Solidesulfovibrio magneticus RS-1: one gene and its partner. The protein of the gene in region 1 interacts with the protein of each later gene in a pairwise test. Links are inferred from orthologs where the notes say so. Each region holds a gene or a part of one and is shown in the gene's direction. Other genes may lie near its edges.

Region 1 (7,628 bases):
CCGGGTGTGCAAGGGCACCGGCTTCGTTGAAATCCTGGGCTGCGGCATGGTCGATCCCAACGTGTTCGACGCCGTGGGCTACGACACCGAGCGCTATACCGGCTTTGCCTTCGGCATGGGCGTGGAGCGCGTGACCATGCTCAAGTACGGCATCGGCGATCTGCGCATGTTTTTTGAAAACGACATCCGCTTTTTGAGTCAGTTTTAACCAGGGGCCTTCCCTGTCTCGCCGGGGTTCTGCCGGTCCCGCCCGCTCCAGGCCTTGCGGCCGCTGTCGCCATTTCGGAGCCGGGCAGGTCGCCGTCGGAACCCCTTTTCAAGAGCGGGGGCAACTTCCCCCCGGCCGCCGGAGGCATATTACCATGCTGCTCAGTCTGTCCTGGCTTCGCGAATTGACCCCGTATCAGGGCACGGCCCAGGAATTGGCCGACCGCCTGACCATGCTCGGCCTCGAAATCGAGGACATTTTCAACCCCTTCGAAGCCATCATGGGCGTGGTCGTCGGCCGGGTGCTTACCCGGGAAGCCCATCCCGATTCCGACCACCTGTCCTTATGCACCGTGGACGTCGGCGGCGAAGCCCCGCTGCCTATCGTGTGCGGCGCGGCCAACGTGGCCGCCGGCCAGCTCGTGCCCGTGGCCACGGTGGGCGTTTCCCTGCCGGGCGGGCTGACCATTAAAAAAAGCAAGATTCGCGGCCAGGTTTCCGAAGGCATGATCTGCTCGGAATCCGAGCTGGGACTGGCCGAGGAAAAAAGCCCGGGCATCATGGTCCTGCCGGAGACCTGCAAGGTCGGCACGCCGCTGCCCGAGGCGCTTTCCCTCGATACCTGCGTGCTCGACGTCTCCATCACGCCAAACCGGGCCGACTGCCTGTCCGTACTCGGCATCGCCCGGGAAACGGCCATGGCCTTTGACCTGCCCTTGACCCTGCCGCAGGTCGCCTACGCCGAGTCCGGCCCCGAGGCGGCCAAGGAACTGGCCATCGACATCGAGGACCCGGAGCAGTGCCCGGTCTACCGGGCCAAGATCATTTCCGGCGTCGCCGTCGCCCCCTCGCCCGACCGCATCCGCTGGCGTTTGACCGCCATTGGCCAGCGCCCGATTTCCAACATCGTCGACGCCACCAACTACGTGCTTTTTGAGTTGGGCCAGCCACTGCACGCCTTTGACCGGGACAAGCTGGCAGGCAACGTCATCAAGGTGCGCAACGCCGCCGAGGGCGAGGCCATCGTCACCCTGGACGGCCAGGAGCGAAAGCTTACCGCCCGCGACCTGCTCATCTGCGACGCAGACAAGCCCGTTGCCCTGGCCGGGGTCATGGGCGGGGCCAACAGCGAGATGGCCGCCGGCAGCACCGACGTGGTGCTGGAATGCGCCGTGTTCCGTCCCGGGACCATCCGCAAGACCGCCCGCCGCCTGGCCCTGCCCAGCGAAGCCTCCTACCGGTTCGAGCGCGGCGTGGATCAGGTCGGCTCGGTCTATGCCTTAAACCGCGCCGTGGCGCTCATGCTCGAAACCGCCGGCGGCTCGGCCCTGCCCGGCGTGGCCATGGCCGAACCCAAGCCCTTCACCCCGCGCGGCATCGGCTTCCGCCCGGCCCGGGCCACCCTGCTGCTCGGCGAGGACATGCCCGAGGATTTCTGCCGCAAGGTGCTCACGGGTCTTGGCTGCCAGCTGTCCGAGACCGATCCTTCGGGCGTTATTGCCGTGACCCCGCCGTCCCATCGCCTGGACCTGGAGCGCGAGGCCGATCTTATCGAGGAAGTGGGGCGGGTGTACGGCCTGGACCGCATCGCGCCGCGTCTGCCCCGGGTGTCCAAGGCCCTGGACGATGTGCCGGCCGAGTCCGAGTTCGGTTTCTGGTCGCGGGTGCGGGCCTTTGCCGTGGGCCTGGGCCTTCGCGAGGCCGTCAACTACAGCTTCGTCGGCCATGCCGATCTCGACATTTTGTGCCTGGACGCCGCCTGCCGCGTGTCCGTGGCCAATCCGCTGTCCGAAGACCAGAACGTCATGCGGCCCATGCTGGCCCCGGGCCTGCTCCAAACCGTGCGCCACAACCTGTCCCACGGCAACGCCAACCTGCGCCTTTTCGAGGTCGCCCGGGTGTTCGCCGCCGACGCGACCTCCGAGACCTCGGCCCGGGAGGCCGGACGGCTCGGCATCGCGCTGCACGGCCTGCGCCACCCCGACGGCTGGCCCTGGCCCAAGGATGAGTTGGCCGGCTACGGCGACATCAAGGGCATCGTCGAGGCGCTTATCGCCCATTTCAAGCTGCCCGCCGGAATCTACGCGCGCGATGACAGCCTGCCCTGGCTGGCCCCGCAGGTCGTGGTGACCGTGGGCGGCAAACGTCTGGGCGTTATCGGCCAGGTGACGCCGGAAGTGGCCGACGCCTACCACGCCCGCCATGCCCTGTGGCTGGCCGAACTCGACCTGGACGCGCTGCGTGCCCTGGCCGATGGTGTTACGCGGGGATTTAGGACCCTGCCGAGCTTCCCGCCGGTGCGCCGCGACGTGACCTTGGCCGCCCCGGCCGGCGTGGCCGTGGGCGACGTGTTGACCGCCATCGCCGAGGCCAAGGCGGCCATCTTCGAGGACGTGCTTTTGATCGACGCCTTCACCCCCGAGAGAACCGACGAGCGCCGCCTGACCTTCCGGCTGACCTACCGCCACCCGGAAAAGACCCTCAAGGACAAGGAAGTGGACAAGGTCCACGAGGCTCTCGTGGCCGCTGTCCTGGCCAAGCTGCCGGTGACGCGCCCGTAACGGGTTTCATCGCTCTGGCGGCGGCGGTCCGCGTTCGTCAAGGCGCGGGGTCGCGGCTTGCGACCGAGTCGTGATCGTTGCCGTAGAGGATGGGGACGCTGTCCCCGACGTCGAGGCTTTCTCCAATAAATGAGCGCCCGCCCCGCAGGACCCTGCGGGGCGGGCGTTTTGTTTTGCCCTCTGGGAGAGCCTGTCGCAACTATGGGGAGGATTACCGGGCCCCGTTGCAATTTCTTGCACAAAGCGCCCTGAAAATACCGATCGCAGTTTTTTGGGACGCAACTAGCGTGTGCTTGGCGTGGTTTTGCCGTCCGCTTCGAAGCGGAACATCGGCCGTCGCGACAACCAGCCAGCCAGGGATTCAGCCGTCTGGCAGAAAAACAGAAAGGCCGGCGCGGCCAGGACGCACCAGATAAGTCCAGCCCTGGTCCAGGGATTGAACCCCAGACTGGCCATGGCCCAGAAGTAGCTGGGTTCGAAGAGATAGAGGGCGTAGGAATTGCGCCCCAAAAAGACCAGCGCCCTTTCAAAGGGCAGTTGCGCCCAGCCGGTAAGCAACAAGACCGTGAAAGCCGTGCAAAGCGCGGCCAGGCCCAGGCCGGCGAGGCTGGCGGCCAGCTGGCCCTTGGGTTCCCCAAGCAGGACGAGTCCGGGCAGCAGGCCGGCCAGGGCCAGCAGGCCAAGGGCCTTGGTGCGCAGCGGGGCCGTCGCTGTCCCGGCTTGGGGGCCGGCCAAAGGGACAAACGCCAGGGCCAGACCGATGCCAAAAAAGCCGATGTGGCCCAAGACGATGTTTCGGTAGCTTACGGTGTTGGAAAAAACGATGGCCCGCAGGTCCTCGGGAAGCCCCATGGCCCCGGCCGTGGCGGCGGCGAGCAGCCCGAAGAGGCCCAAGGAGAACCGCCAGGGGCCGACTCGTCTCAGGATGCGGTACAGGAGCGGCGCGGCAACGGCGCATTGGATGATGGCGCTGACGAACCAATAAGGCGCTTTGATGGCCAAAAAAGCCCATACATCGGGAACGACATTGGTCGATGCCCAAATGCCGCACAGCGCCAGCCAGTACAATGGATAGAGACGGAAGAATCTGTCGCAATATAATTGGCGCAATGAAAAATGCCCACCGGCCTGGCGCTTCTCAAGCGACCAGGCATTGCCGTAGCCGCTGGCGATGAAAAACAGGGCCACGGCCGCGTTCCCCGCATGTCCGAAACTGTCGTGGCTGACGATGAAGTTCGTCAGGAAGTGCGAGAGCAGCACGATGAGGATGGCAATGCCGCGTAGCGCTGTTGTGGTATCCCTGGCAACGGGCGTGGACTGTGGAAGAGACGAGTTCATGCTTAAGTGAGGATTTCGTGCAGCGGCCAGCCGGTGGCATCATATGACGGACGCTTTGCGTCATGGCAGATTCTTCCCGGTTTGGCAAATAGCGAAGGGAGCTGCCAGGGCTGCGTGGGCACATGCCGCCAAAACAACAAGGCCCGCGCCGCCTCAGTTTCGCAAGGGCGTGGGCCTTGGCGCAAGAGGTCCTGGTGTGTTCGCCTCGTCGTTCTCGCCCGGCTACTCCTTGGCCGGCTTGCCGAACCGGCCGGCGATGAGCTTGCGGCGGCCTTCCGGGGAGACTTGCCCCAGGGCGTCCACCAGGGTGTCGCTGAAATCGGCGGCAAAGCTGTCCCAGGCGGCTTTCCAGGCCAAAAGCGCCTGGCCGGTGGCCTTCTTGTCGTACGGGTCGGCCACCACCTGGCGCACCAGTTCGGCCCGGGCCGCGCCGAGTTGATGCCGGGTCTTGGCGAAGCGGGGCGCGTCGCGTTCGATGACCGCCTTGAAGGCCTGGGCCTCGCCGGCCGGCAACACGGCTTCGGCCCGGGTCGTCAGGCGCGAGAGCATGCTGGCGCCGTCCAGGCGTTCGACTCGGCCGTAGAGCAGCCGGCCGCCGATGACCGCGATCAGGAACAGGTTGAGCAAAAGTGAGCAGGGCAGGACGAAGCGCCGCCAGCCGCGCGGGGGATTGGGTGTGACGTCCATGGCGGCCTCGTTATTCGATAAAAACGGCAAGGGGCGTGGGCTGCATAAGCGACACCAACGTGTCGCCGTCGGGTTGGGCCACGGTGAGCGCGCCAACGAGCAGCCCGGCCATGACCACGACGCCGCCGGCGGTGGCCAGTCCGGCCAGGCGCGGCAGGGTCGGGAGCTGGTCGGCGAGCCAAGACCGCCAGGCGGCCCGGGGGGCGGGCGCAAGGGACGGCGCGGCGATGCGTCCGGCCACGCCCCGGCGAAGCCGCTCCACGGCCGCGTTCTGAGCCCCCGGGGCCAGCAGCGTTTCGAGGTCGCGGCGTGCGCCGGCCAAAAGGGCCGTGTCCAGGCGGGCGGCCTCGGTCAGCCGGGCGCGGGCCTGGGCCGAGGCGGCGGCCAGGGCCTTGGCCTCGTTCTGGACGTCTTCGGGCCAGCGGCCGATGTCGCCGCCGTAGCTGTCAGCCAGGGCGGCAAAGCGCGACAGGGGCATCATGGCGGACCTCCTTGGCCGGCCGCATCGGCCAGCCGGGTGCGCAAAAACTGGCGGCCCCGGGCCAGGAGCCGTTCCACGGCCTTGGCCGAAACGCCTAGCGCCTTGGCCGCTTCGGCCCCGGACAGGCCTTCCTCGTAGACCAGGGTCAGGGCGGCCCGTTGCCGGTCCGGCAGTGCGGCCAGGGCGGCGGCCATGGCCTGGGCCTGCTGGCCGGCGGCGAGAGATTCTTCCGCGCCGGCGGCCGGATCGGCCGGATCGAAGCCGTCGGGCAAGGCCTCGGGCCGCGCCCGGCGCTGGTGGTCGCGGCAGAGGTTGGCCACGATGCGATACAGCCAGGTGGTCAGCCGGGCGCGCTGGGGATCGAAGCGGCCGATGGCCTTCCAGGCCCGCACAAAGGCTTCCTGGGCCAGATCCTCGGCAACGGTCGCGTCGCGGGTCAGCCGGGTGGCCACCCGCAGGGCAAAAGCCCCGTGGCGCAGGACCAGGGCGTCGAAAGCCCGGCGGTCGCCGCCACCGGCCCAGGCGGCCAGGGCGTCGTCGTCGGCTTCGGCGTAGTCCCGGGGCGTCGGCGCGGCAGCCGCCGGTCCGGGGCCGGGCGCGGCCGGGCGGCGCGGGAGCGGCAGCCAGCCGCCAAAGGACCAGCATTTTTCCACGGTGTTCGTCCGGGCCTTGGGGTTGCTGGGCGGCGGGCCGAGCCCCACCGCCCAGGCCGACCGCGCCGGCCTGGGGCCTTACGCGGGCGGGCGCGTGTTACTGCTTGGCTCCGCCAGCCTGCTTGGCCGACTGGGCCGCCGTCAAGGCCTGCTTGCAGCCGGGCGAAAGCTTGTCGGCCTGCTGTTTGAGGCAGGCGACAATACGTCCGCCGCCGGGCTGCACCCCGGAACACAGGGTTTTGTAGTCGCCTTTGCAGGCTTCCTTGAGAGCCTGGCCGGCGGCCGAAGCGGGCTGCTGGGCAGCGGCCGGCCCGGCGACGGCCAGGCAGGCGGCCACGGCGACGGCGACGGCCAGGGTTTTGGTCCGTCCGGCCAGGGCGCGGGCTGGGGAAACAATCGGCATGGGTATTCCTCGCTTTGGTGGCGTCATGGACCGCCAGTTGGCGGCATTTGGGGATGATACGGCCGGGGCGGGGAAATCCCCCGCCAGATTTTGCGGCTGTCCGGCGAAAACCAGCGGCGGGCCGCTGGATGCCGGGCGACGGGCGGGGTTTGCCTACCCATGGCTGGTCGGAGCAAATAATTGTGCTACCCCCCCCGGCGGGGCGCAGATTCCGTGCGGAGTCCTGGTTGCAGACGGTTTTCGTCTCCCGGGGCCGCCACCGGGGGGAGACGCCGGCGCGCGCGTATCATGGGCAATGAGGCGGCCGACGCCTGACGGCCTGGCTTCCCGTCCCTCGGGTTCGTGACCGGGCCGGTGGGCGCGCCGCCAAACCCCATGCAACAAGCGAGGAAAAACATGATGCGACGCAAATTCACCCTGGCGGCGGCCCTGTGCGCCTTGCTCCTTGTCGCCGCTGCAGCCTGGTCCGGCGCGCCGGGCGGCGACGTTCCGGCCGGGAAAGGCCCGGGGCTTACGCGGATGCTCACCGAACTGGACTTGAGCGCCGCCCAGAAGCGGGAAGTGGCCGGCATCCTCAAGGCCAACCGGGACAGCACCAAGGCCCTGCGCGACTCGGTCAAATCGGCCATGGACGCCCTGCGCGGCGTCATGGCCAAGACGCCGGGCGACGAGGCGGCGGTGCGGGCGGCAGCCAAGGCCGTGGCCGACGCGGCTGTGGAGCTGGCCGTGGCCCGGGGCCGGGTCAAGGCGGCCATGGACGCCGTGCTGACCCCGGAGCAGCGGGCCAAGCGCGACGCCCTGCGAGAGGAGTTTCGCGACAAGTGGAAGGCCCGCCGGCTGGAGCGCCAAGGCGAGCTGGACGCCTGGATCGAGAGCAATCTGTCCTAGGGCCGCGCCTTCAAGGGGGCCGGAAACGGGATTCCGGCCCCCGCGCATGCCGTTGTTTGGTCGCGCCATCCCGTTGGATCGCGCAGGAAGGCGACACGGATCGCCGCCGCCCCCGCAGGCACGCCCGCCTTGAAACCGCCAAAGCCCCGGCCATGCGCCGGGGCTTTGGTTATTCGGGCGGGTGTTCAGGATTCGATAAACGCCAGCAGGTCGGCGTTCACCGCCTCCTTGTGGGTGGTGCACAGGCCGTGGGGCGCGCCGGGGTATTCCTTGAGCACGGCGTTGGGCAAGAGCTTGACGGCCGCTCGGGCCGAGGCGTCGATGGGCACGATCTGGTCGTCGTCGCCGTGAAGAAGAAGCGTCGGCACGTTGATCTTGCCCAGGTCCTGGGTCAGGTCGGTCTCGGAAAA
Region 2 (7,401 bases), 1.3 Mb from region 1 along the record:
TCGAAGCGCGCCCAGTCGCCGGCGGCACCATCATCCTAATTGGAGGCATCATGCTGTTTCCGAGTCTGGCGCACGCCATGGGCGCCGCGCCCGGCGGCGACGCCGCGGGGGGCAACCCCATCACCGCCTTTTTGCCGCTTATCCTCATGTTCGCCATCTTCTACTTCCTGCTCATCCGTCCCCAGCAGAAGAAGGCCAAGCAGCACCGGGAATACCTGGCCGGCCTCAAGCGCGGCGACTACATCCTGACCGGCGGCGGCATCTACGGCCGCATCATGGAAGTCCACGGCGACAAGATCACCATCGAGATCGCCAAGGACCTCAATATCGAGATCAACCGCAACTTCGTCTCCGGCCCCGGCGAAGCCGGCGCTTCGGCCGCCAAGGCCGAGCCCAAGGGCAAAGACAAGTCCAAGGATTAGGAATACTCCACTTCGGGCCGAAAGGCCCGAAGCGACGGCGAAGGGCTGCCCTGGCAGTCCCTTCGTTTTGTCGTTTGACTCCCAAGCGCAAGCCTCCCAAGGAGAGCCTCGCCCATGACTGGAAACCTGCGTTGGCGACTGGCCGTGATCAGTCTCGTGGCCTTTCTGGGCCTCATCTACATGCTGCCCTCCCTGGGGTCGGTCAAGCAGAGCTTTCTGGGCAAATTTCTGCCCGATGACGTCATCAGCCTCGGCCTTGACCTCAAGGGCGGCATCCACCTGACCCTTGGCGTCGACGTGGACAAGGCCCTGGCCAATTCCCTGGCCCAGATGGGCCGCGACGTCCGCGACCAGGTCAAGGATGAGGGCATCGTCATCCAACGCCCGGGCACCAGCCCGGACGGCAAGCGCCTGGAGTTCGTCCTGGCCACCCCCGACAAGCGCGACGCCCTGGACAAGTTCCTGTCCAGCCACTTTTCCGTGCTCCACGTCGATGGCGTCGAATCCGCCGCGGACAACAAGCTCCTCTACAAGCTGTCGTTCACCCAGCGCTACAAGGACGACCAAGCCCGCATGACCGTGGACCAGGCCGTCAAGACCATCCGCAACCGCATCGACGAATTCGGCGTGGCCGAGCCCGACATCCGCAAGCAGGCCGACAACCGCATCCAGATCCAGCTGCCGGGCCTGCAGGACCCTGAACGGGCCATCAAGCTTATCGGCAAGACCGCCCACCTGGAATTCAAGGTCGTGGATGAGACCGTGGACATGGAAAAAGCCCAGAAGGGCATCCTGCCCCCGGGCGACGAATTGTCCGTGCTGCGCCACCGCAATCCCGACGGCTCCTACCTGGAGCGGCCCATTGCGCTCAAGGCCGACGCCGTCATGACCGGCGAGAGCATCGCCGACGCCCGGGCCAACTTCGACCCCAACAACCAAGCCTACGTGGCCCTGACCTTCACTCCCAGCGGCGCGCGGCAGTTCGAACGGGTCACGGCCGAGAACGTCAAGAAGCAGTTGGCCATCGTGCTCGACGGCAAGGTCTATTCCGCGCCCACCATCCAGGAAAAGATCGGCGGCGGCCGGGCCAGCATCACCGGCCGGTTTTCCACCGAGGAAGCCCGCGATCTGGCCATCGTGCTGCGCGCCGGCGCGCTGCCGGCTCCGGTCACCATCCTGGAACAGCGCACGGTCGGTCCTTCCTTGGGCCAGGAATCCATCGAAAAGGGCGTCCATTCGGCCGTCATCGGCGGCCTGATCGTCATCGCCTTCATGATCGTCTACTACGGCGTGGCCGGAGCCGTGGCCGACGCAGCCTTGCTTTTCAACCTCATGCTCATCGTGGCCGGTCTGGCCGGTTTCGGGGCCACCCTGACCTTGCCCGGCATCGCCGGCATCATCCTGACCATCGGCATGGCCGTTGACGCCAACGTCATCATCTTCGAGCGCGTCCGTGAGGAGCTGCGACGGGGCCTGACCGCCCGTTCGGCCGTGGACGTCGGCTACAGCCGGGCCACGCTTACCATCCTGGACGCCAACGTCACCACCGTCATCGCCGCCGTGGTTCTCTACCAGTTCGGCACCGGCCCCATTCGGGGCTTTGCCGTGACCCTGATTCTCGGCATCGTGGCCTCCATGTTCACGGCCATCTTCTTTACGCGCTTTCTCTTTGATCTGTGGCTGTCCAAGCGGCCGGCCGAGGCGAGTCTTCGCATCTAAACCAGTGATTTCAGATACTTGTCTTTCTGACGGCCCCCGCAAGGGGGCCGTCGTCGTTTCGGCGTTTGACCGGCGGGTCAAGGGGCCGTAGAGTGCCGGCCATCGTGAGAAGCGAGGTCCCTGTGTCCCAACGCTTGTGCGTCGTCCTGGCCCTCTTGGGGTTCCTTGCGTTCTGTTCGCCGGCCGTGTCCGTCATGGCCGGCGGCGACAAGCCGTTCACCATCGAGGCCATGCTGCGTCTGGCCTCAATCGACGATGTCCGTGTAGCCGCCGACGGCAAACGCGTCGCCTTTGTCGTGACCCGAATGTCCGATCAGGCCGGCGAACCTGTCTCACGCATTGTCCTGACCGACATGGCCCGGGAGGGTGGGCGTCCGGTCACCCCGGCCACGACCTCCTGCGACCACCCGCGTTTTTCCCCTGACGGCAAATGGCTGGCCTATCTCTGCCAGGGCGATAACGCCTCCGAGCTCCATTTGCTCCAGCTCGCCGCCGGCCAATCGCGCCGCTTAAGCGACGGCCGGGCCGACATCCTTGATCTGGCGTTTTCCCCGGACGGCAAGAAACTGGCCGTCACCGCCACGACCAGTCCCAAGGCCGGGCCAAACCGTCCCGAGGGCTGCGACGGCGACGTCGAGGTGCTGGACAGCCCTGGCGGACTGGCCGGGCTCTACCTCCTGACCCTGTCGCAACCCGGGGTCATGCGCCAGCTTGTCGCCGACCGGGACGTGGGTGCGTTCGCCTTTTCCCCGGACGGCCGCCGCATCGTTTTCGAAACTGCCAACCCCCACGCCCCGCCCCGGGGGCGCGCCCATAATGGCGCCGCCGGCGGGACGGCTCCGGTGGACGCCGGCCATGCCGACATCGCCGTGGTCGATCTTGACAAGGGCGGCGTAAAGCTTGTGGCCGCTTCAGACGCCTCCGAAAACATGCCGACCGTCTCGCCCGATGGCCGGCTCTTGGCCTATGTGGCCACGGCAGCACCCGGATTTTATTATAACGCCGGCCGGGTCATGGTCGTGCCCCTGACTGGCGGCGAGTCGCGCCCCCTGGCCCCCACCCCCGACGCCCGGCCGGAACTTCTTGGTTGGGCCGAGGACGGCCAGAGCCTGCTCGTGCGGGAGGCCGACGGCGTGGGGGCCGCGCTCTATGCCCTGCCTCTGGACGGCCAGCCCACGACTCGCCTTGACGACGGCCGACGCATTCCGCTCCAGGCCAGTCTGTCCCTCGGTTCCCGACATCTGGGGCTGGCGCTCACCGATTGGGACCTGCCGCCCGAGGCTTTCGTCACCTCGGTCGAGCGCTACGAGCCCAAGGCCGTGTCCGCCGTCAACCGGGAATTTGCCGCCTACCAGACGGTCAAGCCCGAGATCGTGCGCTGGAAATCGGCTGACGGGACCATGATTGAAGGCCTGTATACCCCGCCGGCTGGGCCTGTGGTCGGCGCGCCGCCGCTTCTGGTCGAACTCCACGGCGGCCCGGCCCAAGCCGCCCAGCGCCTCTATCCCGGCCTGCTCAACAGCTACCCCCTGGCCGTATTTTCCGCCCACGGCTATGCCCTGTTTCAGCCCAACGTCCGGGGCTCCGACGGTTACGGGCCAGCGTTTCGCCGAGCCATCGTCAATGATTGGGGCGGGGTCGATTTCGCCGACCTCATGTCCGGCCTCGACGCGCTCATCGCCAAGGGGCAAGCCGATCCCCAGCGCCTTGGCGTCATGGGCTGGAGCTACGGCGGCTATCTCGCCGCCTGGGCCATCGGCCACACCGACCGGTTCAAGGCCGCCTCCATCGGCGGCGGCATCACCAATCTGGTCAGCCAGTGCGGCAGCATGGATTTGCCCGATTTCATGCCGCTGTACATGGGCGGCGAAGCCTACGAGCGCTTCGATTTCCTGTTTGACCGCTCGCCGCTGAAATACGCCGCTGCCATCCAAACCCCGACGCTGTTCCAGCACGGCGTGGCCGACGAGCGCGTCCCCTTCACCCAGGCCCTGGAACTCTACACCGCCCTGTCCCGTCGCGGCGTGACCACGAGGCTGGCCGCCTATCCCCGAAGCGGCCACGACATCACCGAAACGGGGCTGTTGCGCGATCTCATGGTCCGCAACCTCGACTGGTTCGCGCGCTTCGTGCCGGCCACGGCGACCCAATCCCGGCCAGCCATGGCCAAGGCCGACCCCTCCTAGGCCTCGGACCACCTTTTCTCCCAGCGCTGATCGTGGCAGAAAGAGCCATGGAATCGCCCGTCGCCTGCCGCCTTGCCACCGGATCGCCCCGTATGGCGTCCAGTCTGTTGCCATCCCGACTTCGCTGTCACGCGCAGGTTGCGACTGGCCGCGCTGCCGGACGCTTGGCCCGCTGGTGCATGGGGCTGGCGCTCATCCTGGCCCTGGGCCAGCCGACACCGGCGCTGGCCGATGCGGACCGGTTCGAGGTGTCGCTGATTGCCCGGACTCTGGGCTACCGGGATATGCGTGAGCCGACGTCGTTTACGCCCTCGGCCGCTTTCGTGCCGCAGCAGGGCGGCTGGGTCCGCAACTGGACCGAGCAACGGGGCTACGTCGAAGCCGTCTATCGCCTCCTGGACACCAATCAAGTCGTCCTGGCCCTGGGCGGTCAGGTCGGGGCGTCAGTGGGCCGGTTCGAAGCCAAAAACGTGGAGCAGGGCGTGTACGAGGCCTGGGAAACCCGGCCGGCCTTCCTCTGGGGGCCGTGCGCCCGGCTCATCCTGCGCCGCCAGCCCGGAGCGGGCGTCTTTGCCCGGTTCGACTACGCCTTTTTTTCGGCCGCCGCCCCGGAAGCCCGGGAAGAGGGAGCCAACCGGTCCGGCGGGGGCACGCCGCCCTCGGCTCGGGACGCCTTTTTTTCCTGGACCAGCCATGAGGCCACGGCCCGCCTCGGCTACGACTTCGGTCCGGTGGAAGCCGCCGCCGGAGCCTCGCTTGTCGCCTTTCGCCTGGACAAGCGCCTGACCCACCACGCCGATCCTGCCGGCGCGACGGGCAACGCCCTGGCCGCCATCCTGGCCCTCAATGCCTTGCCCAGCCGCTACGGCTACGAACCACGTTCCCTCGTTGTCCCTTTCCTTTCCCTGGCCGTGCGCCCGGCCGCCGGGCTGACCCTGGAAGGCAGCATCCGTCCCGCCGACCAGCCCGACGTGGCCCTGCGTCTGGCCGTCTTTTTTTAAAATACATCTGACAAATAAAATTTTTTTAATTTTTTTATTCACCATATCGTGCTACGATATTGAATTTTGTCGCATACAGGCATATCAAGACGGTGTTTCGTATTCCACTACTGGCACATTTTTGCTAAGGAGACCCAGTCATGCGCACACCCCGATTTTTCCTTGCCTCGGCCCTTGCCCCGGCCTTGGCTGTCGCCGCCCTGACCTTGTCTGCCGGCCCGGCCCTGGCCCACTTCGGCATGGTCATCCCGTCCCAGGATACGGTGGCCGACAAGGCCAAGGCCAAGGTGGAGCTGGCGGTGTCGTTTTCCCATCCCATGGAAGGCAACGGCATGGACATGGCCAAGCCCAAGGCCTTCGGCGTCGTGGACAACGGCCAGAAGACCGATCTGCTGCCCGCCCTCAAGCCGGCCAAGATTATGGACCACGCCGCCTGGACCGCCGAGTACACGTTCAAAAAGCCGGGCGTGGGCACATTTTTTCTCGTGCCCGAACCCTATTTCGAACCGGCCGAGGACAAGTTCATTGAGCACCTGACCAAGGTGACGGTGCCGGCTTTCGGCGAGGAAGAGGGCTGGGACGCGCCCGTCGGGCTGGCCGCCGAGATTGTGCCGCTGACCCGCCCCTTCGGCAACTACGCGGGCAACGTTTTCACGGGCAAACTGCTTGTCGATGGCAAGCCGGCCGCCGATGTGCCGGTCGAAGTGGAATTCTACAATAAGGACAAGGCCTACGAGGCCCCCAACGAGTACATGGTCGCTCAGGTGGTCAAGACCGACGTGAACGGCGTCTTCAGCTACGCCGTGCCTTTTGCCGGCTGGTGGGGTTTTGCCGCCCTGGTTGACGCGCCCGAAACCATCCAGAAGGACGGCGTGGCCAAAAAGGTCGAGCGCGGGGCGGTTTTATGGACCAAGTTCGTTGAACCCAAGCGCAAGAAGAAGTAAAACGGCGCGCTTGCCCGGGGACGAAGCTGTTTCGCCCCCGGGCAAGCCTAACCGGACAAGGATGCCATGCATATTTCCGAAGGGGTGCTTTCCGGGCCGGTGCTGGCCGGCGGCTGGGCCTTGTCCGCCGTCGGCGTTGGGCTTGGCCTGAAGCGCCTGGATTACGACCGGCTCATGACCGTGGCCATCCTGTCGGCCGCGTTTTTCGTGGGGTCGCTCATCCATGTGCCCATCGGGCCGGTGAGCGCCCATTTGATCTTAAACGGGCTGCTTGGGGCCATCCTCGGGCCGGCCGCCTTCCCGGCCATCGCCGTGGCCTTGCTGCTGCAAGCCGTGCTCTTTCAGTACGGCGGGCTTATCGTCCTTGGGGCCAATGTCTTCGATATGGCCGGGCCGGCCGTGGCTTGCGCCTTCGCCTTCGGGCCGCTTTTGCGCCGCACCGGCAAGGCTCGGGCCGTAGGCGCGTTTTGTTGCGGATTTTTCGCCGTGCTCTTGGCCGCGCTGCTCACGGCCTGCGCCCTGGCCCTGTCTGGTGAAGGCTTTGCGGCCACGGCCAAGGCCATTGTGGTGGCCCATGTGCCCATCATGCTGGTGGAAGGGGCCGTCACGGCCATGGCCGTGGGCTTTCTGGCCAAGGTCCGGCCGGAATTGCTGGCCCAGGCTCTAACCCGCTAACACTTTGGGATCTAACATAAAATATGATCCTGCACCGAATAAAACCCATTGCCGCCTCGCTGGCCCTGTTGACTGTCCTGGCCGCGCCGGCCTTGGCCCACCGGGTCAACGTCTTTGCCTACGTTGAAGGCAATGACGTTGTCGTGGAATGCAGCTACAGCCGCTCGGAACGAGTGCGTTTCGGCGAAATTGAAGTCTTTGACGCCGCTTCCGGCGCGGCGCTGCTGTCCGGCAAGACCGACGAGAAGGGAGGGTTCCGTTTCCCCGTGCCTCCGGCCGTGCGCGCGGCCAAGGCCGACCTGCGCATTGTCCTCAAGGCCGGGGAAGGGCATCAGAACGCCACCGAGGTCAAGGCGGCCGAATACCTGTCCGCCGCCCTGGCCGACGTTCCGATGACCTCGGCCGCGCCCGTTGCGACGCCTGCCCCGTCCGCTCCCTCGAGTCCGCCGGCCGG

What was found.
Region 2: the proteins of pheT (region 1) and secD interact in binary tests that used the Escherichia coli proteins (3 or more experiments, as listed by UniProt). The link is inferred for Solidesulfovibrio magneticus RS-1 from one-to-one orthologs.

Annotation. Positions count from the first base shown.
Region 1 is NC_012796.1:1,175,785-1,183,412, forward strand. Bases 1-3,065 are described here. They hold pheT (phenylalanine--tRNA ligase subunit beta), read left to right. Parts: upstream 1-362; coding sequence 363-2,768; downstream 2,769-3,065. Other genes in these bases: pheS (phenylalanine--tRNA ligase subunit alpha), read left to right, coding at 1-208; DMR_RS04815 (acyltransferase family protein), read right to left, coding at 3,051-3,065. Also shown: more of DMR_RS04815, read right to left, coding at 3,066-4,106; DMR_RS04820 (periplasmic heavy metal sensor), read right to left, coding at 4,329-4,793; DMR_RS04825 (hypothetical protein), read right to left, coding at 4,804-5,274; DMR_RS04830 (sigma-70 family RNA polymerase sigma factor), read right to left, coding at 5,271-5,927; DMR_RS04835 (cysteine rich repeat-containing protein), read right to left, coding at 6,025-6,330; DMR_RS04840 (Spy/CpxP family protein refolding chaperone), read left to right, coding at 6,727-7,218; DMR_RS04845 (alpha/beta fold hydrolase), read right to left, coding at 7,404-7,628.
Region 2 is NC_012796.1:2,503,133-2,510,533, reverse strand. Bases 1-2,838 are described here. They hold secD (protein translocase subunit SecD), read left to right. Parts: upstream 1-536; coding sequence 537-2,141; downstream 2,142-2,838. Other genes in these bases: DMR_RS10615 (S9 family peptidase), read left to right, coding at 2,264-2,838; yajC (preprotein translocase subunit YajC), read left to right, coding at 51-422. Also shown: more of DMR_RS10615, read left to right, coding at 2,839-4,327; DMR_RS10610 (hypothetical protein), read left to right, coding at 4,492-5,328; DMR_RS10605 (DUF4198 domain-containing protein), read left to right, coding at 5,469-6,272; cobalt transporter CbiM, read left to right, coding at 6,339-6,947; DMR_RS10595 (hypothetical protein), read left to right, coding at 6,971-7,401. UniProt on the Escherichia coli protein: Part of the Sec protein translocase complex. Interacts with the SecYEG preprotein conducting channel. SecDF uses the proton motive force (PMF) to complete protein translocation after the ATP-dependent function of SecA.